DNA from 4 places in the Phyllobacterium sp. P30BS-XVII genome. Region 1 is predicted to be linked to each of the others. Evidence: riboswitches for the same ligand, from Rfam matches in the RefSeq annotation. Region 1 holds a riboswitch; each other region holds the start of a gene.
What was found. A riboswitch is a leader RNA that binds a small molecule or an ion and turns the genes downstream of it on or off. The one in region 1 is predicted to bind cobalamin.
Positions count from the first base shown of each region.

Region 2: linked by a shared signal. The riboswitch ahead of FHW17_RS11300 (DUF1636 family protein) and the one ahead of bluB (5,6-dimethylbenzimidazole synthase) in region 1 are both predicted to bind cobalamin.
Region 3: linked by a shared signal. The riboswitch ahead of metE (5-methyltetrahydropteroyltriglutamate--homocysteine S-methyltransferase) and the one ahead of bluB (5,6-dimethylbenzimidazole synthase) in region 1 are both predicted to bind cobalamin.
Region 4: linked by a shared signal. The riboswitch ahead of cobU (bifunctional adenosylcobinamide kinase/adenosylcobinamide-phosphate guanylyltransferase) and the one ahead of bluB (5,6-dimethylbenzimidazole synthase) in region 1 are both predicted to bind cobalamin.

Region 1 is NZ_JACGXO010000002.1:424,540-429,704, reverse strand. Features, by position in the region: gene metF (methylenetetrahydrofolate reductase [NAD(P)H]) at 1-203, opposite strand, end outside; gene FHW17_RS07965 (metalloregulator ArsR/SmtB family transcription factor) at 203-1,210, opposite strand; gene FHW17_RS07960 (DUF2293 domain-containing protein) at 1,349-1,666, shown strand; gene bluB (5,6-dimethylbenzimidazole synthase) at 1,599-2,339, opposite strand; cobalamin riboswitch at 2,399-2,576, opposite strand; gene FHW17_RS07950 (molybdenum cofactor sulfurase) at 2,602-3,210, opposite strand; gene ettA (energy-dependent translational throttle protein EttA) at 3,347-4,996, opposite strand.
Region 2 is NZ_JACGXO010000003.1:424,121-429,285, reverse strand. Features, by position in the region: gene FHW17_RS11315 (iron ABC transporter permease) at 1-127, opposite strand, end outside; gene FHW17_RS11310 (ABC transporter substrate-binding protein) at 155-1,102, opposite strand; gene FHW17_RS11305 (ABC transporter ATP-binding protein) at 1,102-1,911, opposite strand; gene FHW17_RS11300 (DUF1636 family protein) at 2,042-2,395, opposite strand; cobalamin riboswitch at 2,500-2,713, opposite strand; gene FHW17_RS11295 (transglutaminase family protein) at 2,854-5,165, shown strand, end outside.
Region 3 is NZ_JACGXO010000002.1:286,766-291,930, forward strand. Features, by position in the region: gene metE (5-methyltetrahydropteroyltriglutamate--homocysteine S-methyltransferase) at 1-2,137, opposite strand, end outside; cobalamin riboswitch at 2,242-2,461, opposite strand; gene FHW17_RS07345 (MFS transporter) at 2,522-3,826, opposite strand; gene FHW17_RS07350 (TetR/AcrR family transcriptional regulator) at 3,944-4,522, shown strand; gene uvrB (excinuclease ABC subunit UvrB) at 4,774-5,165, opposite strand, start outside.
Region 4 is NZ_JACGXO010000002.1:612,851-618,015, forward strand. Features, by position in the region: gene FHW17_RS08840 (isobutyryl-CoA dehydrogenase) at 1-100, opposite strand, end outside; gene FHW17_RS08845 (cobyric acid synthase) at 231-1,694, shown strand; cobalamin riboswitch at 2,103-2,337, shown strand; gene cobU (bifunctional adenosylcobinamide kinase/adenosylcobinamide-phosphate guanylyltransferase) at 2,493-3,017, shown strand; gene cobW (cobalamin biosynthesis protein CobW) at 3,022-4,074, shown strand; gene cobN (cobaltochelatase subunit CobN) at 4,093-5,165, shown strand, end outside.

The DNA of each region.
Region 1 (5,165 bases):
TTGATCGTACGGGCCGTACGCTCGCGGGTGGAACCACCGGCACCGTAAGTCACCGAGACAAATTCAGGATTGAGCGGCGCAAGGCGCGTCACAGTCTCCCAAAGGCGCTCTTCCATCACCTCGGTCTTTGGCGGAAAGAATTCGAACGAAACCTTGATATTGGTGCCAAGGTCTGCACGGCGGGATTGGCGGAAAAAGCTCATCAGACACTCTCCGATACGCGGGAGGTTAAAGCGGGATCAGCGATCAGCAAGCGTGGGTCGCGTGCCAGCCACAGTTTGACGGTCAGTTTGTCCTGGTCTTTTGGTTCAAGTTCAATGCTGTCTTCCAGTGCAAGCCCGGCCTCAGTCAGCCAGTCACGCATCTGATTGTCGGTAAAGCCAAGCCGCAAATGAGCATGGCTGTCCCGCAGGAATTCAAGATCGTGCGGGGCAAAATCGACGATCAGCATGCGGCCACCTGCTCGTAACGCCCGTGCTGCCTCGCGAATTGCTTCGGCAGGATTATCAAGGAAATGCAGAACCTGATGAATAGTTACCAGATCAAACGACTCCCGATCGACAGGCAGTGAATAGACATCGCCCTGACGAACCTGCGCATTGGCAATGCCCGACCGGTCGAGATTGGACCGGGCGATGGTCAGCATGTCGCGATTGATATCGATGCCGACACCGCGAATGTAAAGCGGTGCAAACAGCTCAAGCAGTCTGCCGGTACCGGTGCCGACATCAAGCATGGCCTGAAAGGGCGTACGTCCGACGATCTTGGTCAGCGCGGCTTCCACGGCACCGTCAGGCACATGCAGCGAACGGATAACGTCCCAGCTTGTTGCATTGGCGCTGAAATAGGCTGCCGCCCGCTCGCGGCGCTGCAGCTTGACCGAGCCAAGCCGCTCGATATCGCGCTCCAGCAGCGGATCGGATATATCAAGGCGGTCGAGCAATATGAGGGCAATGTCGCCAACAATCAGCGATTCCGCGAGACGGAAATAGGCCCAGGAGCCTTCCTGATAGCGATTGATCAGATTGGCTTCGAACAGCAGCTTGAGATGGCGGGAGACACGCGGCTGCGATTGTCCGAGAATGGAAGTCAGATCGGAAACCGTCAAATCACCGCGGGACAACAGCGCCAGAATGCGCAGGCGGCTTGGCTCCGCCGCTGCTTTCAGCGTATCGACCATCAGGTCAAGGTTGAGATCACGTTTGTCCATCGAGCTTTCCTCAAAAGATATAAAGATATGTTTATGTGAGAAATGCTGATTTGGCAAGTTTGTTTTTTGTTGACGGCAAATTTTGTCGCGTCTGAAATAGGCGAGCCAATCGGCAGGCGAATCTGTGAGAGTGATGCGATGAGTGCAGGAACCAACCGTCAGCGGGCTATCGGCAAGCAGCTCACATTGCTTTTACCGGCTGTGCCCTATTCGGATTCCGAACCCATACGCGCCGCCGCCACTGCACCGCATATGAAAACCCTGCCGCCGCCCATCGCCGTCTGGCTTGCGACAGTCGCGCATGTCCGCCACCAGCATACGGATTACGATGCCCTGCGCGATGACGGTTACGATAAGGAATCGGCACGGTTTTTTGTGCTTGAAGCCATCAACCGGAAACTGACGGAATGGCGCGCAACCCGGCTTCTCGACCCGGACGAGGAAGATCCGAGCTGACCGGCCATTGATCTTCAAAAATGAGTTCCGCAAGCGGCAGGCGTTTGCGCCAACCCCGTTTTTCCAGTTCCGGGCTGTCATAAAGCTTGCTGACATAGCCGATGCACAGATAAGCGATAATTTCGATATGGTCAGGGATACCGAGAATACGGCGCATATCCTGATCGTGATAGATGCTGACCCAGCCAACGCCGATACCTTCTGCCCTTGCCGCCAGCCACAGGTTCTGCACGGCGCACACGGTGCTGTAGATATCCATCTGCGGGTTGTGCGTCCGCCCCAGCACCACATCGCCTCCCCGCGTCCTATCGCAGGTAATGCAGAGATTAACCGGTGCCTTCACGATGCCCTCAAGCTTCAATGACGCATAGAGAGCCTGACGTTCATCAGCGAACATCGCGGCTGCCTCCGCATTGGCACGGGTAAATGCCCTGTGTACCTCGACCTTGCGCGCTTCGTCGCGGATGAGAATGAAGTTCCACGGCTGCATGAAACCCACTGACGGCGCATGATGGGCGGCATCCAGAAGCCGCATCAGAACGTCATCTTCTATAGGTCGTGGCAAAAACTGATCGCGTACATCGCGGCGGGTATAGATGGCTTTGTAGACGGCATCGCGCTCATCACGGGAAAAATCAGCGGCGGTCACAGGACCATGGACAGAATCGTGCATTGTTTGCTCCCAACAACGCGAGGGGCCAAAACCCCGGACACCTCCCCGCTGTCCATGCGGTTTTGGCTATCTGGTCCGGCCGGTCTTCTGACTGAGGTTCATCTGAACCGCGCGCCTTCCGGATGTCTCCGTGGCAATCTGCGCGGCCCATCCCCTTTTACAGCGTTGGGCACGTGCCGGATTTTCACCGGCTTCCCGATTCTCCTGCAAGCAGGCACCGAACCGGCTTTCATTCGCCATAAATTCTGGAAAGACGCAAGTATCAGCCGGGATAAATCCATTGTTCCGGCAGACGCGCATCGACTTTTTCGCCCGCATTGATGATACCCGGCACTTCCACCCAGGCAACAACCCCACGCAAACGTCTCGATGCCTTGACGAAATCAAGCGCTGTGGCCGTGTGATCGCGTGTTTGCGCACTTTCAGCGATGGAACGCCCCGCCACCTTACATGGCGCATTCTGGCCATCCACCTTCAGCGTCACCCCGCCTTCGAAGAACAGCAGGGTGCGCGGCGGCAGCATGGAAAGCGAGGGAATACCATCGACCACCATATTGGTGCCGATCCATTCCGGCTTGATTTCCGCAAGGCCCATGGTCTTGGCAATCGTTTCAAGCTCGTCCGCTGCCAGAATGGAAATATGCCGTTCATTGCGCATTTCGGTGCCACGCGGATACCACGGCTCGCGCCCGCCGGAGCGGCGGGTAAGGCCCGCATGATAATCGCCGCGTATGCCCTCAAAGGTAAGATCAAGCATTTCGGCTGCGGCAGTGACAAAACTGTCCTTCGGTGCCTGAAATACACCGCTGACCCGGCCGGCAATTTTGCGGGCAGGAATAATGTGAGTTGTGGTTGCGAAAAGATCAGTCATGACGGCGCTCCATGCAATCTGCCGCATCTTAGGAAAATTGAATATTAAAACCAGCCAATATCACTGATGGAAATGTCAAAATCGGTGATGGGAGGGTGTTGCCACCCTCCCGATCTTATTAGCGCGCCCGCACTTTTTAACGTGTGAGGGGCTTATAGCTTGGACGCTTTGGATTGACACTGTCTGGTCCCAGACGGCGAATCTTGTCGTTCTCATAATCCTCGAAGTTGCCTTCGAACCATTCAACGTGGCTGTCACCTTCGAATGCCAGAATGTGCGTTGCCAGCCGGTCAAGGAACATACGATCGTGGCTGATGATAACGGCGCAGCCAGCATATTTTTCCAGTGCATCCTCAAGAGCCGCCAGCGTTTCCGTGTCCAGATCGTTGGTCGGTTCGTCAAGGAGCAAGACGTTGCCACCCGATTGCAGCATCTTGGCAAGGTGAACGCGGTTACGCTGACCACCGGAAAGATTGCCAACCTTCTGCTGCTGATCGCCGCCCTTGAAATTGAACGCCGAAACATAGGCGCGCGAATTCATCTCGTTCTTGCCGATCTTGATGATTTCATTGCCGCCGGAGATTTCCTCCCAGACGTTCTTTTCGGCTGCGAGGTGATCGCGGCTCTGGTCGACATAGCCGAGATGAACCGTTTCACCGATACGGATTGAACCGGAATCCGGCTTTTCCTGCCCGGTGATCATCTTGAACAGCGTGGTCTTACCCGCACCGTTCGGCCCGATGATGCCGACAATGCCGCCCGGAGGCAGTTTGAAAGTCAGGTTCTCGATAAGAACGCGATCACCGAAAGATTTTGTCAGGTTTTCAGCTTCGATAACCACCTGTCCGAGGCGCTCGCCTGCGGGGATGATGATCTGCGCATCGCCGGGACGCTGATCATTGGCGGCATCAACCAGCGCATCATAGGCCTTGATACGCGCCTTTGACTTGGCCTGACGGGCCTTCGGGCTGGCGGAAATCCATTCGCGCTCGCGCTCCAGAGCCTTCTGGCGCGAATCGTCCTCGCGGCCTTCCTGCAACATGCGCTTGGACTTGGCACCAAGATAGGCGGAGTAGTTCCCTTCGTAAGGAATGCCGCGGCCACGGTCGAGTTCGAGAATCCAGCCCGTTACATTGTCAAGGAAGTAGCGATCATGCGTGATCAGCAGGACGGAGCCGGCATATTCACGCAAGTGCTTTTCCAGCCATGCGGTGGTTTCGGCGTCAAGGTGGTTGGTTGGTTCGTCAAGCAGCAGAAGGTCGGGCTGCGACAGCAGCAGGCGGCAAAGCGCCACGCGGCGGCGCTCACCACCCGACAGCTTTTCCACACCGGAATCACCGGGCGGGCAGCGCAATGCTTCCATGGCCATCTCGACCTGCGATTCCAGATCCCAGAGGTTCTTGGCGTCGATGATATCCTGCAACCTGGCGCCTTCATCGGCGGTTTCGTCGGAATAGTTCATCATCAATTCGTTGTAGCGATCAAGAATGGCCTTCTTGTCCGCAACACCGTCCATGACATTGCCCATCACATCCTTGGTGGGATCAAGGTAGGGTTCCTGGGCGAGATAGCCAACGGTGGCGCCATCGGCCAGCCAGGCTTCGCCCGTATATTCCTTGTCCATGCCAGCCATGATCTTGAGGATCGTCGACTTACCCGCACCGTTCGGTCCGAGGATACCGATCTTGGCGTCGGGGTAGAAGGAAAGATGGATGTTTTCGAGAACCTTCTTGGTTCCATATGCCTTGTTCAGGCCGGCCATATGATAAATGAATTGGCGTGCCATAACGCGCGTCACTCCGATGTTCGGGATTTTTGGGACATGAATTTGCGCCGTATGTAGGCGAAAGGTGCGCGGGTGGCAATGCGCGCGGTGTTTATTTCGGGATATGGGGGTCTTTTGTACAGTGTCGGCAATGGAATTTGCCGTCCCTACTGCCTGTCTGCTTTGCCAT
Region 2 (5,165 bases), on a different contig from region 1:
CGGTATCGGAGAGCCCGGAGGCATGGGCAAGCGCGCGCAGCACGTCACCGAGCGGGATAACCGTTGCCCCATAGGCAATGGAGATGAGGGCGAGAGCCAGAATGGCCATCACCCCCACGATAAGCATCAGATGCTGACGGATAGACGGAAGCACTCAGAATGCTTCCGGGTGCATCGCCTTGGTCATCTTGATGATTGCCTCGATATTGGCGGGGCCGGGCGTCAGTTCCGCATAGCGCAGGGCGACGAAGCGATTGTTCTTCACCGCGTCGGTTTCCTTCATCGCCGGATGCGATTTGAGGAAGTCGAGCAGTTTCTGGTAGCCCGCATCATCCTGATAATCGAGGAGCACGAGGAACTCAGGATTGCGTGTGGCCACGGTTTCCCACGAGGTGGTGCCCCAGCTTGTGTCGAGATCGGCCATGATATTGCTGCCACCGGCTTCGCTGATCATCGCCGTCGGAATGGCGAATTTGCCTGCGGTGAACGGCTTGTCCTCGCCTGAATCATAGAGGAACACGCGGGTGCCGCTCTTGTCGCCGATCTTGGTCTTGAGGCTGGCAAGCTCGGTCTTCCAGCCGCTGACCAGCTTGTTTGCGTCATCTTCCTTGCCGAAAATCTTGCCCAGCTTTTCCATGTCGCCGTAGAGCAGGTCCATGGTGGCGGCTGGCCGGTTCTTGTCGAGATGAATGCAGCTTTCGGTCAGCTCAAGCGTCTTGATGCCATGTGGCGCAAGCGTATCGGGCGTGACTTCGCCACCGGGTTTCATGCCGTAATTCCAGCCCGCAAAGAAAAAGTCGGGCTCAACGGCGACGAGATTTTCCAGCGTCGGATATTTGGGTGCAAGTTCGGGGATGGAACCCTGCTGCTTTTTGAAAGCGTCATCCAGCTTGTACCAGCCTGTAATGCCCGAAACCCCGACTATGGAGGGTTGCAGGTGCAGAGCAAAAGCCATTTCGCTCATATTGATGTCCTGAATGACCGCGCGCTTGGGAGCGACATCAAAGGTCAGCGGCTTGCCGCAGCTGTCAACGGTAACAGGAAACGCCCATGCGGGCGCAGATAGCGCCGACAAAGCGAGGGCGAGCAACGTTCTTTTCATCAAATTCTCCGTAGCTGAGCAGATTGTATTGTTGTTGTTGGTTCCGGTGCTTCGAACACCATGAGGTCGCGATCCTGCGATGGGTGGCGCAGGCGCAATACGTCGAGATCAAAGACATCGCTGACAATGCGCGGCGTCAGTGTTTCATCCGGCGTGCCAATGGCGACCAGCTGCGCGCTGTGCATGACAGCAACATGGGTGGCAAAGGGCGCGACAAGCGGCAGGTCGTGCAGCACGGCGATGACAGTCACGTCGAGCCCGGCGACAAGCGCCAGCAATTCGCTGCGCGCTTTCGGATCGAGGTGGTTGGTGGGTTCATCCAGAAACAGAATATCAGGCTGCTGGGCAATCGCACGAGCCAGTTGCACGCGTTGCCTCTCACCACCGGAGAGCGAACCTATGGGGCGGCGGGAAAACTGGGCAACCTTGGCACGCAGCAGCGCCTCCGCCACGATATCGCGATCTCCGGCCCTGGTCAGAGCGCCCATATGCGGAATACGGCCAAGCGAGACATAATCCTCCACCAGCAACTGATGGTCAGGCGCATCGGTCTGGCCGACAAAGGCGAAGCGTCTTGCCCTTTCTCTGGGTTTCAACCGGTCAATAGGTGTGCCTTCGATATAAACATTGCCGGAGGAGGGCCGTAGCAGACCCGCCAGCATGCGCAGCAGCGTGGATTTTCCGGCGCCATTCGGGCCGATAATGGCGAGCCGCGAACCTTGCTCAATATCGAGCGAGGTTTCGTCGACGAGCGTCTGGCCGGAGGTGCGAAATGTCACGTCGTCGGCGCGCATGACGATGTTGTTCATGGGCTGATGATGTCCGTGACTGCAGGCAAAACACATGGTGCTGGGTCCCAAATCGGTAAACTCTGTCGTGCCATATCAGGCACACTGTTCTCGTATAGTAACGTTATAACATTGGTCAATGCCTGCCGTGTCATAGATGTGCAGGAATTCGCGCGAGTGTCTTGTCGTAAAGGCCAGGCGGGCGCTGCGACGCCTGGGACCAGCCGTCATCGAGGCGCTGATACATCCGGGCAAAATCGATAAGGTCGGCAAAGTTGGCGTCGGGGCAGATATCGCCGAAGAGATATTGCGCCTTGTCAGGCGCGCGGAATGCCACGGTGCAGGGATGTCCGCAGCCCGCCATGCAGCCGACACCGCGTACCTCATAGGCGGGATCGCCATTAAGTTCCGCTGCAAGCCTGTCGACAAGGTCCTGCCCCGGTCGTGCGCCGTCGGAAGCCTTGCACAGGGTGCAGACGATAATCTGGTGGTTCGGCCTGCTCATGCCTGTCCATTGCCTCAAAGACAGGGGTTGGGGGAACGCAGCCAATGCACCATCGCGACAATGCGGGAGAGACATCGCATCGCTCCCGGCACACCCCGTCCGGTTCGAATTTCAATTGAGATGGCAGGTCTCCTGGCTCGCGGGTCTCAGCTTTGCCTTGCCTTCCCGGTCTTTCAACCAGTGGCATGTCAGGCATCGCTCACCGCTTACAGTTGCGGGGGCAGCCACGGTCTCGGTCCCTTTTGGGTACGCCTCACCGTGTTCCCTTTTCATCCCCGGCGTTGTCTTGCCGGAGAAACCATCGGCGCGGATGCTATGCGGCCAGCCCCGCCGTTGCAAGCACGTTTATGCGGCAATTTTTGACGCTGCCAAAATTTTTGGCAAATGAAAGATTTCAATTGGCTGACAACTCGGTAGAGTGCTTGGAGTATTTGTGGAATCGTAGCTTTTGAGGCGACATGGCAATTCACGCAGCAGTCTATCACCTGACGCACTACAAGTATGACCGGCCCATCATGCTCGGGCCGCAAATCATCCGGCTCCAGCCAGCGCCCCATTCGCGAACGAAAGTTCTCAGCCATTCCCTGAAGGTCAGTCCGGCCAATCATTTCGTCAATCTGCAGCAGGACCCCTACGGCAATTTCCTTGCCCGCTTCGTTTTCCCTGAACCGGTGACGGAATTGAAGATCGAGGTCGATCTCATCGCTGATATGACCGTCTATAATCCCTTCGATTTCTTTGTGGAGCCGGTCGCGGAGACGTGGCCGTTCAACTATCCGCAGGAAATCAGCGATGACCTGTCGATCTATATGAAGCCGGAACCAGTGGGGCCGCTGGTTTCGAACTTCCTCGCAACGATTGATCGCAGTCCGACCAATACGGTGAATTTCGTCGTCGATCTCAATGCGCGCATCCAGCGGGAAATCGGCTATGTCATCCGCATGGAAACCGGTGTGCAGGAGCCGGAGGCGACGCTTGGCCTGCGCTCTGGGTCGTGCCGCGATTCAAGCTGGCTGCTGGTGCAGGTCCTGCGCAATCTCGGGCTCGCTGCGCGCTTTGTTTCGGGCTATCTCATCCAGTTGAAGCCTGATCTCGTTGCCATTGATGGCCCTGCCGGGACAGACAAGGATTTTACCGATCTGCATGCCTGGTGCGAGGTCTATCTGCCCGGTGCCGGCTGGATCGGCCTTGATCCGACATCGGGGCTTCTGACCGGTGAAAGCCATGTGCCGCTGGCCGCCACCCCGCATTACCGCAACGCCGCGCCGATTTCCGGTATGGCGGAGTTTGCCAATGTCGAATTCGGCTTTGATATGCGGGTTGACAGGGTTTCCGAACATCCGCGCATCACCAAGCCGTTTTCGGATGAATCATGGAATGCGCTCGATGCCCTTGGCGAACAGGTGGATGCCATCCTCAAAGAACGCGATGTGCGGCTGACCATGGGCGGCGAACCGACATTCGTCTCCATAGATGATTTTGAGTCAGGCGAATGGAACACTGATGCCGTCGGCCCCACCAAGCGGGAAAAGGCCGACAAACTGATCCGGCGGCTGCGCGAGCGTTTTGCGCCCGGTGGCTTCCTGCATTACGGGCAGGGCAAATGGTATCCCGGCGAAAGCCTACCGCGTTGGACGTTCTCACTCTACTGGCGCAAGGATGGTAAGCCGATCTGGGTCAATCCTGACCTGATCGCGCCTGAGAACAGCACGGCAGATGTGAAGCCTGATGATGCCGGAAAGCTTCTGCTGGCGCTGGCGGATGAGCTTGGCGTTGAACAGGAGATGGTGGCCCCCGCCTATGAAGACCCGGCCGAATGGATCGTCAAGGAAGGCAATCTGCCTGATAATGTCGACCCCTCCAATTCCAAGCTGAAAGACCCCGAAGAGCGCAGCCGTATTGCCCGGGTTTTTGAACGTGGGCTCACCGAGCCAAGCGGTTTTGTGCTGCCGGTGCAGCGCTGGAACAGCCTTGCTTCCGGGCCGCGCTGGCGCAGTGAAAAATGGACGACGCGTCGCGGTAAGCTGTTTCTCGTGCCGGGGGATTCGCCCGTGGGCTACCGCCTGCCTCTCGGTGCGTTGCCGCATGTGCCGCCGTCGGATTTTCCATATATCGTTCCGGTTGACCCGTCAGTCGAGCGCGGTTCTCTGCCTGACCCGGCACCACGCGCCACGCAACGCGCGCCTGAACATCCACTGACCGTTGCGTCTTTCACAGCGGCTGAAGGCAATCAACAGGAGCGGGTGGAGCAGGAACTGGGCGAAATCGGCGGCGCAGTGCGCACGGCCATATCGGTTGAGCCGCGCGATGGACGCCTGAGCGTCTTCATGCCGCCGGTTGAGGCACTTGAAGATTATCTGGAACTGGTCGCCGCTGCCGAAGCTGCCGCGCACAGGCTTGGCCTGCCTGTGCATATTGAAGGTTACAGCCCGCCGCAGGATCATCGCATCAATGTCATCCGCGTTGCGCCTGATCCCGGAGTGATCGAGGTCAATATCCACCCCGCAGCCAACTGGCGCGACTGCGTGGAGACAACCACCGCGATCTACGAGGAAGCCCGCCAGACCCGACTGGGCGCTGACAAATTCATGATCGACGGTCGCCATACCGGCACCGGCGGCGGCAACCATGTGGTTGTTGGCGGCGAAACGCCCAATAACAGCCCGTTTCTGCGCCGTCCCGATCTTTTGAAAAGCCTTGTTCTGCATTGGCAGCGCCATCCATCGCTGTCCTACATGTTTTCAGGCCTGTTCATCGGTCCGACCAGTCA
Region 3 (5,165 bases), 140 kb from region 1:
TGCGCGGTGAATGGATGTCGTAAACACCGGGTCCGATTTCGTTCGGGTAATGGTAGGTCACGAAAGCATCGAGCAATTCCATTTTCGATCGCGATGTCTCGATGGAGATCACATCCGCATCCATGGCCGCGATGGAGTCGATAATATCGTTAAACTCCGAGTAGCACATATGGGTGTGAATCTGGGTCTCGTCGCGCACGCCCGAAGCGGAGAGGCGGAAGCACTCGATGGCCCAGTCGAGATAGGCAGCCCAATCAGCTCGGCGGATCGGCAGACCTTCGCGAATGGCTGGCTCATCGATCTGGATGATCTTGATTCCAGCTTTTTCCAGATCGCTCACCTCGTCACGCAGTGCCAGCCCGATCTGGCGGCAGACCTGATCACGCGAAAGATCATCGCGCACGAAAGACCATTGCATCATGGTTACGGGACCGGTCAGCATGCCCTTCATAGGCTTGTTTGTGAGGGACTGGGCAAAGGATGACCATTCAACGGTCATGGCTTTCGGGCGGCTGACATCGCCGAAAATGATCGGCGGGCGAACGTAACGCGAGCCATAGCTTTGCACCCAGCCATGTTTGGTGAAGGCAAAGCCCGAGAGCTGTTCGCCGAAATACTGCACCATGTCGTTGCGCTCAAACTCACCATGGACAAGCACATCAATGCCGATTTCCTCCTGCCAGCGAATGGAGGTTTCGGTTTCCTTGCGCAGCAGTGCGGCATAAGCATTGGCGGTCAGCGCACCCTTGCCATGTTCCGCCCGCGCTTTGCGTACTCCATCCGTCTGGGGAAAGGAGCCGATAGTGGTTGTCGGAAAGTCGGGCAAGCCAAGCGATTTCTGCTTTTCACGCCGGGCAGGATAGGGGCTCTGACGTTGTGCCTGCTCCGTTGTCACCGCTCGCAGACGCTGTTTTACCGCTTCGTCATGAATTTTGGTCGAGGTGTGGCGTGTTTCGATAGCACGGCTGGCGGCCGCCAGTTCGTCTCGCACGCTGTCTTTGCCCGTGTTGATTGCTTTGCCAAGGATCGACAATTCTTCAAGTTTCTGGGTGGCAAAGGCCAGCCAGCTTTTGAAATCAGGGTCGATATCCGTTTCGAGTTCGAGATCGACAGGGGTGTGCAGCAGCGAACAGGATGGTGCCAGAATGAGGTGATCTGTTCCGCGCTGGGTGATCACGGGTTCGATGCGCCGGAGGATGGCTTCAAGATCCGCACGCCAGACATTGCGGCCATCGATAACACCAAGCGACAGGACAAGACCAGCCGGAGCCTGAGCCACCACCCTGTTGAGTTGCTCGGGCGCACGGCAAAGATCAAGATGCAGGCCAGCAACAGGCAGCCCCAAAGCCAGATCGAGATTGTCACCGAGGGCGCCAAAATAGGGCGTCAGCAGCAGTTTCAGCCGGGGCAGGGCGCGGGCAAAGAACGCATAGGCCACGCGGAATGCGGTCTGTGTGCTTTCATCAAGATCAAGCACCAGCGCAGGTTCATCGATCTGCACCCATTGCGCCCCATTGGCGGAAAGGCGGCGCAGAATTTCCGTGTAAACGGGCAGGAGGCCCGGCAATAGTGACAGTGGATCGAGGCGGTCATCCTTGCTCTTGGCGAGTTTGAGGAAGGTGACAGGTCCAAGAATAACCGGACGTGTATCAAAGCCCTGCTCGCTGGCTTCGCGGTACTCATCAACGGGCTTGTTGGAACCAAGGGTGAATTCCTGACCGCGCGTCAGTTCAGGCACCATGAAATGATAATTGGTATCAAACCACTTGGTCATCTCCTGCGCCGCTACGCCGTGATGGGCGCAACCTTCGTGATCTTGCGAGCCCTGACTGCCCCGCGCCATGGCGAAGTAGGTTTCAGGGGCTGCAGGACCGCCCTTCCATTCATAGTTTTGCGGGATCGCGCCAACCATGACGCTGGTATCCAGCACATGGTCATAGAGTGAGAAATCATTGCTCGGTATGTGGTTGAGGCCATGGGCCTTCTGCAAAGCCCAGTTTTCCTGACGCAGGCCCACAGCGATATCCTGCAGAGTGACGATATGGGATTTGCCTGACCAGAAATTTTCCAGCGCGAATTTCAGCTCGCGCCGTTTGCCGATCCGAGGGAAACCCAGATTGCTTATGGTGATAGACATAGTTCTTTACCCCGATTGGTTGAGGGCAAAGGCCAGGCGCACGCATGCAGGAAATACGGGCATCGCAATGCCCGCTTGCAAGCGACACACCGGACACCCCGCCCGTGGACGTTATCTATCGAGGCAGGTCTCCTGGCTCACGGGTCAGTGCTCTTGTCAGGCCTTCCCGATCCATGTGCGGATCAGTGACACGAAATTGACAACAGCTCGCCGCTTACAGTTGCGGGGGCAGCTCCGGATTAGATCTCGGGAAGAGATCGCACCGTATTCCCTCTTAGCTCTGCGCCCCGGAAGGCGCAGAGAACCACGATGAAGGCATGGTAGGCGTGTGTCCGCAGACTGTCAATAACACATAAAGGTATCTTTATATGGTTACGTCATCATTTAATGGGCGACGGCTGGTTCACCGACAACGTCGCTCTTGCTGCTTTTCTTGATGGTCAGGGCGAGCAAGGCTGCGATGAAGCAGAGAATACCGGCGGTGAAGAATGCAGGCAGGTAGCTTGCATATTCCGTCCGGGCGAAACCGCCACCATAGGCAGCCGATGCGGCTCCAAGCTGATGGCCGGCAAAGACCCAGCCGAATACCATACCGGCCTTTTCGCGGCCAAAACGATCCGTTGCCAGTTTGACGGTTGGCGGTACGGTGGCGATCCAGTCCAATCCATAGAACATGGCGAACAGCGTGAGGCCGTAGATGGAGAAGTTGCTGTAGGGCAAAAAGAGCAGCGAGGCACCGCGCAGGCCGTAGTACCAGAACAGCAACCAGCGATTATCGACCCGGTCGGACAGCCAGCCGGAACCGATTGTGCCGAAGAAATCGAAGAAGCCCATCATGGCAAGCACGCTGGCCGCTGTCACTGCGGCGAGGCCGTAATCACCGCAAAGCGCGACGAAATGTGTCTGGATCAGGCCGTTGGTGCTCGCACCGCAGATATAGAACGTGGCGAACAGGACCCAGAACGTGCTGCTGCGGGAGATTTCTTTCAGTGTGACAAGCGGCATGATGATGAGTGAGAGAAGTCCGCCCGTTATCGGAGCAGTCTTCGTGACTTCTTTTTCGCCATAGGCTGGCAAGCCCACATCGGCTGGACGGTCGCGCATCAGCAGAAATACCGCAACAGCGGCAACGGCGAGCAGGGCGCAGACCATCATGGTGGCGGCACGCCAGCCGTAATTTTCACTGATGGACGCCATGAGTGGCATGAAGGCCAACTGGCCGGTCGCCGAGCTTGCGGTCAGCATGCCAAGCACCAATCCGCGCCGTTCCGTAAACCAGCGCGTGGCGACAGTTGCGCCGAGCACCATGGCGGTCAAGCCAGTACCGAAGCCGATCACAACGCCCCATAACAGGATAAGCTGCCAAATCTGCGTCATGCCCAGCGATAGAAACGAGCCACCGGCAATAAGCGCGAGCGCCACGCAGACAACCTTGCGCACACCGAAATAGTTCATGAAAGCGGCAGCGAACGGACCCATCAGGCCGAACAGCAGCAGACGAATGGAAAAGGCCGTCGCGATCTGTTCCGTGGTCCAGCCGAACTCTTTTTCCAGCGGTACGATGAGTACGCCGGGCGCGCCAACAGCTGCCGCGGTAACGAGCATGGTGAGAAAGGTGACGGCGACAACAACCCAACCATAATGGACATTGCGTCGGGCGAGGGTCGCGGCAAGTGGTGAAGAAATCATGTTCGTTTCCCCGATGGGCGATTATAGACAATTGATTTAAATGACGGTCATCATTATTGACTATTGATGACGACCATCATATAAATTGTCAATGCAGTTTTTTTGAAGGAATGTTTCATGCGTGTCAGCAGGGATCAGGCAGCTCAGAATCGCGCCCGTATTGTACAGATCGCCGGGCAGCAGTTTCGGGAGAAGGGCTTTGATGGAATCGGCGTTGCCGATGTCATGAAAAGCGCCGGGCTTACGCATGGTGGCTTCTATGGCCATTTTGATTCAAAGGATGATCTGATTGCGGAGGCCTGCGAAGCGGCCATGGCGCTGTCAGTCCGCAAATGGATGAGCCTTTCCGAGGGCGCTCCGGATAATGCGCTTGCTGCAATCGCCAAGTCCTATTTGACCGGAGATGCGCATGGCGAGGGCAAAATGAGCAGTTGCATGATGGCGGCTCTCGCGCCGGATATTGCCCGCCGTGGTGGCCCTGTGCGCTCGCGCTTTACCGAGGGAACAAAGGCGCTGCTCGATATTCTGATCAACGCCGTGACCGGGAATACAAAAGCCAAGCAACGGGAGAAAGCCATTGCTGTTATGGCCGGACTGGTGGGAACAGTCGTTCTGTCCCACGCGGTGGACGATCCGGAATTCGCCAAAGAAATCAACAGGATTGGTGAGGCAGCCTTCGGGAGAGATACTGAATAGGGTGTGGGATATCGCCTGTTGAAGGGGATATCAATGACATCTGTGTCGATGGTTCAAAGGATTGCATAACCCTACCACGTGGTTCGACGGGCTCACCATGAGGGAGAGTGAGGGTTGCAGGGAATCAAGTTCTGCAACCGTTGCGATGTTCCGCAATGCTGGCGATTATCTTGCAACCCTCACTCTCCCTCATGGTGAGCCTGTCGAACCACGCGCGATAAGTGGTGCAACACACCCTCATAAGCCCAAAATTACCGCCCCGGACGCCCTGTTTTGCCCGGTCGGCGTTTTTTGCGCGCGTCATTGGCATCTTCATAGGAGCCGATACCGCTGCGCTCACGCCTGATAATGGCGTCGTCATTCCGGTTGGTGGCGCCGGGAAGTGCGGGCTTTTCCGGTACGGCACCACGAACAGGTTTCTCTGTCCGGCCTACGGTCATCTCATCCAGCGTGTTCTTGCGGAACTGTCCACCGCCCAGAGGCCGGGTGGAATCGCCACCCATTTCATCCAGATGCGGTTTGCGGAACAGTGGCGAGTTCGGATCGCTGTTCTCATCCGTAACCACACGGTGCATGGCTCGTCCGGCATTATGCCTGCCTTTGGTGCGGCCGGAAACCGGACTTTCCAGTTCCACCTCGCGCG
Region 4 (5,165 bases), 190 kb from region 1:
GCGCGTTGGGTGCAACGCGGTCCGCGGCAAAGGCGCGGGCCATGTCCTGAATTGCCAGCTGATCTTCATTGAGTTCGAACTGGCTGGACGCCGTATCCACGAGCGCATCCATGATAACCTCCCTGTATTCCTCTTAGCCGCAGTTTATCCCAAGCGTGGGGCCGCGCAACGACAGAGATGCGTTTTGACGGGGGCTAGGAAGAGAAAGACATATCCGCTACTCAAAGCCCATGACACACGCAATCATGTTGCAGGGAACAGGGTCAGATGTTGGGAAATCCGTCCTGGTGGCCGGACTTTGCCGGCTTGCGCGCAATCGCGGATTAAAAGTTCGGCCATTCAAACCGCAGAATATGTCGAATAATGCCGCTGTCAGCGATGATGGCGGCGAGATTGGCCGGGCGCAATGGTTGCAGGCCGTCGCCTGCGGCGTGCCCTCATCAGTGCATATGAATCCCGTGCTTTTGAAACCGCAGTCCGAGACCGGCAGCCAGATCATCGTGCAGGGCAAAGTCTGGGGACAGGCGAAGGGGCGCGATTACCAGAAATTCAAGGCGCAGCTGCTCGATGCTGTCATGGCGTCATGGGATATTGTGCGCGATGGCGCTGATCTTGTGATCGTCGAGGGGGCGGGTTCGCCAGCGGAAATCAACCTCAGGGCAGGGGATATCGCCAATATGGGCTTTGCCACCCGCGCCAACGTGCCTGTGCTGCTGGTCGGCGATATCGACCGGGGTGGGGTGATTGCCTCAATCGTCGGGACCCATGCGATCCTGCAACGGCAAGATCGGGATATGATCATCGGTTATCTCATCAACAAGTTTCGCGGTGATGTCTCGCTGTTTGATGACGGGTTGAAAGCCATCAGCCAATTTACCGGCTGGCCCTCTTTCGGCGTCGTGCCGTGGTTGAAAGATGCAGCACGGTTGCCGGCGGAAGATTCGGTTGTGCTGGAACGTCTGGCGAAGGGCGAGGGCCGGGCGCTCAAAATCGCGGTGCCGGTGCTTGATCGCATTGCCAATTTTGACGATCTCGATCCGCTGATGGCCGAGCCGCAGGTGGATGTGGTGATGGTGCGCAGTGGCGAGCGGCTGCCGTCCGATGCGGGGCTGGTGATTATTCCCGGTTCCAAATCCACAATCAGCGATTTGCTGCGGTTTCGCGAAAATGGCTGGGACAAGGATTTGGACCTGCACCGGCGTCGCGGCGGGCATATCATTGGCATATGCGGCGGTTTCCAGATGCTCGGCCGGACGGTGCGCGACCCTGATGGCATCGAGGGCAACGTGACGGAAACCCAAGGGCTCGGGCATCTCGAGATCGATACGGTGATGGAACCTGAAAAGACCGTGCGCAATGTCGAGGCACATTCACTGCAGTTCGATCTGCCGCTCAGCGGTTATGAAATTCATCTGGGCCGGACGACGGGCCCGGATTGTTCCAGCCCTGTTGCCCGTATCAATGGTGTGAATGATGGGGCGATATCGAAAGACGGCAAGGTGTTTGGGACCTATCTGCACGGGCTTTTCGGCGCGGATCGCTTTCGTGCGGCGCTGCTGGGGTCGATGGGTATTGCGGCTGACGAGTTTGATTACCGTGCGGGTGTGGATGCCGCGCTGGATAGTATCGCGGGGCAGCTGGAGGATTTGATTGATGTCGATGCGTTGCTTGCATGTGCTGCAGGCAGATATTGATGCTCACACCGCCGGTAGCCCGACAGGGCAGAGGGGCGAGACCCGTGGCTCGCCCGTCCTTCGGACCACCACAAGGGGGGAGATCACATTGGCATAAACGCCTTTGCACAACAGGCATGGTTCTCAGATTGTGCTAGGCGGCACTGTCAGCTGATCTCCCCCCTTGTGGGGGAGATGCCCGACAGGGCAGAGGGGGGTGAACGTTGATGGTGCGTGGTTCGTGGTTCGACAAGCTCACCATGAGGGAAATGGGTGGGTTGTAGGGAGCCAAGCTCCGCAACGTGGCAGAATAAAACTCCCTTGCATCATCCCTCTCCCTCATGGTGAGCTTGTCGAACCACGAACCCACCCTACCACTCTCTTACCAAACAGCACACATTCAATTGACATTTCTCGTGGGGGATGAATAACGTCCAGCCCATGATTGGTTCCCATATTGGTCGAAGGCCAAGGGATCAAAAGGGAATGCGACGGCCGTACCCTGAAGGGCGGTCCCACCGCAGCCGACCCCGCGACTGTAGAGCGGCGAGGATCAATGCAAAGCCTGACGCATATGCAGAGGGCAGCCACTGGGAAACCGGGAAGGCGGCATTCATTCTGTGACCCGCGAGCCAGGAGACCTGCCAGTCATAGAGCCTTTCCCAGGAAAGGCTTGGGGTAATCCTGCCCAAGAATCGAAGGGTAATGTCCCTTCAGGCCCAGCACGGAGGTTGTTATGGCTGCTCGTATGACGCATTTGCTTGTTTTCCCGCCCGCATTCCCTTTGATGGATGGATCGTTGCGGTTGCAATAGCGGCGATGCCTCAACTCAATTCAGGTGTGACTTTCATTCTCGGCGGTGCCCGCTCGGGCAAATCCAGCTTTGCCGAAGGCCTGATCAAGTCGTCGGGCCTTGACGCGATCTATGTCGCAACGGGCAGGGCGTGGGATGAGGAAATGTCTGTACGCATTGACCTGCATAAAAAGCAGCGCGGTTCACTATGGCGTACCATAGAAGAGCCGCTTGATCTGCTGGATACCCTGCAAGGGGTGGCTGGCGAGGGCAAGGCTGTTCTTGTCGACTGCCTGACGCTCTGGCTCACCAATCTGATGATGGATGAGCGCAATATTACCGCTGAGACGCGGCAGCTTGTCGAAGCGCTGCCGAAACTTCAAGGTTCGATTGTTCTGGTCTCGAACGAAGTGGGTCTCGGCATCGTTCCGGAGAACCGCATGGCGCGCGATTTTCGCGACCATGCCGGACGTCTCCATCAGGCCGTGGCGCAAGCTGCGGCAACAGTCTATTTCGTGGCAGCCGGACTGCCGCTCACAATGAAGGGATAGGAATATGCAGGGTCAAAAGATTCCAGCAACAGTCATCACCGGTTTTCTCGGTTCGGGCAAAACCACGATGATCCGCAATCTGCTTGAAAACGCCAATGGCAAGCGTATCGCGCTTATCATCAATGAGTTCGGCGATCTGGGCGTCGATGGCGGTCTGCTCAAGGGCTGCGGTATCGAAGCCTGCCGCGACGAGGATGTGATCGAGCTGAACAATGGCTGCATCTGCTGCACAGTGGCGGATGATTTCATTCCGACCATGACCAAGCTGCTTGATCGTCCTGATCGCCCCGATCATATTGTCATCGAGACATCGGGTCTCGCCCTTCCGCAGCCTCTGGTTGCAGCGTTCAACTGGCCTGAAATCAAGACGCAGGTAACGGTTGATGGTGTTGTTACCGTGATTGACGCCTCTGCCGTATCCGAAGGCCGTTTTGCCGATGATCATGACAAGGTTGATGCCCAGCGCATTCAGGATGAATCACTCGATCATGACAGCCCGCTCGAAGAACTGTTCGAAGACCAGATTCGCGCCGCCGACCTGATTGTGCTCAACAAGACAGACCTTATCAATGACAAGCAGCTTGATGGGGTGCGCGGCGATGTGCAGAGCCGCTCGTCCCGCTCGCTCAACATGGTTTCGGCAAGCTTCGGCAAGCTTAGCAATGAGCTTCTGCTGGGGCTTGGCGTTGGCACGGAACAGGACATTGCCAACCGCAAATCGCACCATGAAATGGAGCATGAGGCGGGTGAAGAGCATGATCATGATGAGTTTGAGAGTTTTGTCGTTGGTCTAGGCCCGGTTGCGGAACCAAAGAGCTTTGTTGAAAAGCTGAAGACCGTCATTGCCGATCACGACATTCTGCGCCTGAAAGGCTTTGCCGATGTTCCCGGCAAGCCCATGCGTCTGGTGGTGCAGGCTGTCGGCACGCGCATCGAGCATTACTTTGACCGTGCCTGGAATCCGGGTGAAGAGCGCCAGACGCGTCTCGTCGTTATCGGTCTGCATGATATCGACAATGATGCCATTACATCCGCTGTCACTGCTGCGGCCGTTTAACTGAGGCTGGAAAACTGAATGCATCTCCTGCTTGCCCAGAAAGGCACCATTGCTGAAGGGACCGAGGCTATCGACCTTGGCCAGACGCCGGGAGATGTGTTGTTTCTTTCCGCTGCTGATACGGAACTGGCGAGCCTTGCCTCCGCACGGCGGCAGGGCGATGGCGCGGTGTCGCTGCGCCTTGCCAATATGATGAGCCTGTCGCACCCGATGTCTGTCGACGCCTATGTGGAGCGGACGGCGCGCCATGCCAAGCTGATCGTGGTCAGGGTTATCGGCGGCGAAAGCTACTGGCCCTATGGTCTGGAAGCGCTGCATGCCTGTGCCGTCAATCACAAGGTGCAGCTTGCGGTGCTGCCGGGGGATGACAAGCCCGATCCGGGGCTCGACCGGTTTTCAACCATTGCCCGGCATGATCGCGACGCACTCTGGCATTATCTGCTGGAAGGTGGCGCGCAGAATGCGCAGCGTTTTCTCGATTATTGTAGCGCTCTGATCCATTCCAGCGAGAAGCCGCAGGACGCTGCACCCCTGCTGAAAGCGGGACTGTGGTGGCCGGGGAAACCAGCGCCTTCGCTGGAAGAAATGCGCAGGAGTTGGCAGGACGGCGCGCCAGTTGCCGCGATCTGTTTCTACCGGGCGCTGGTGCAGAGCGGGCAGACGCAGCCGGTTGAAGCACTGCTGGAAGCATTGCGCGCCAAAGGCCTCAATCCACTGCCGGTGTTTGTCTCCAGCCTGAAAGATCCGGTTTCCATTGCAACGCTGGAGAGCATTTTCGCTGAAGCACCGCCAGCGGTGGTGCTGAATGCCACGGGCTTTGCCGTGTCTGCGCCGGGTTCAGCGCGCAAGCCAACCGTGCTTGAGCATGATGGTGCGATGGTCCTGCAGGTTATCTTCTCCGGCTCCAGTGCCGAGCAGTGGCGACTGTCCGATCAGGGCCTGTCGGCGCGTGATCTCGCCATGAACGTCGCCCTGCCTGAAGTGGATGGCCGGGTATTGTCGCGCGCGGTTTCGTTCAAGTCGGCACAGCATTTTGATGAGGCTGTGGAAGCCAATATCGTCATGCATGAGCCGCAGGCTGACCGTGTGGC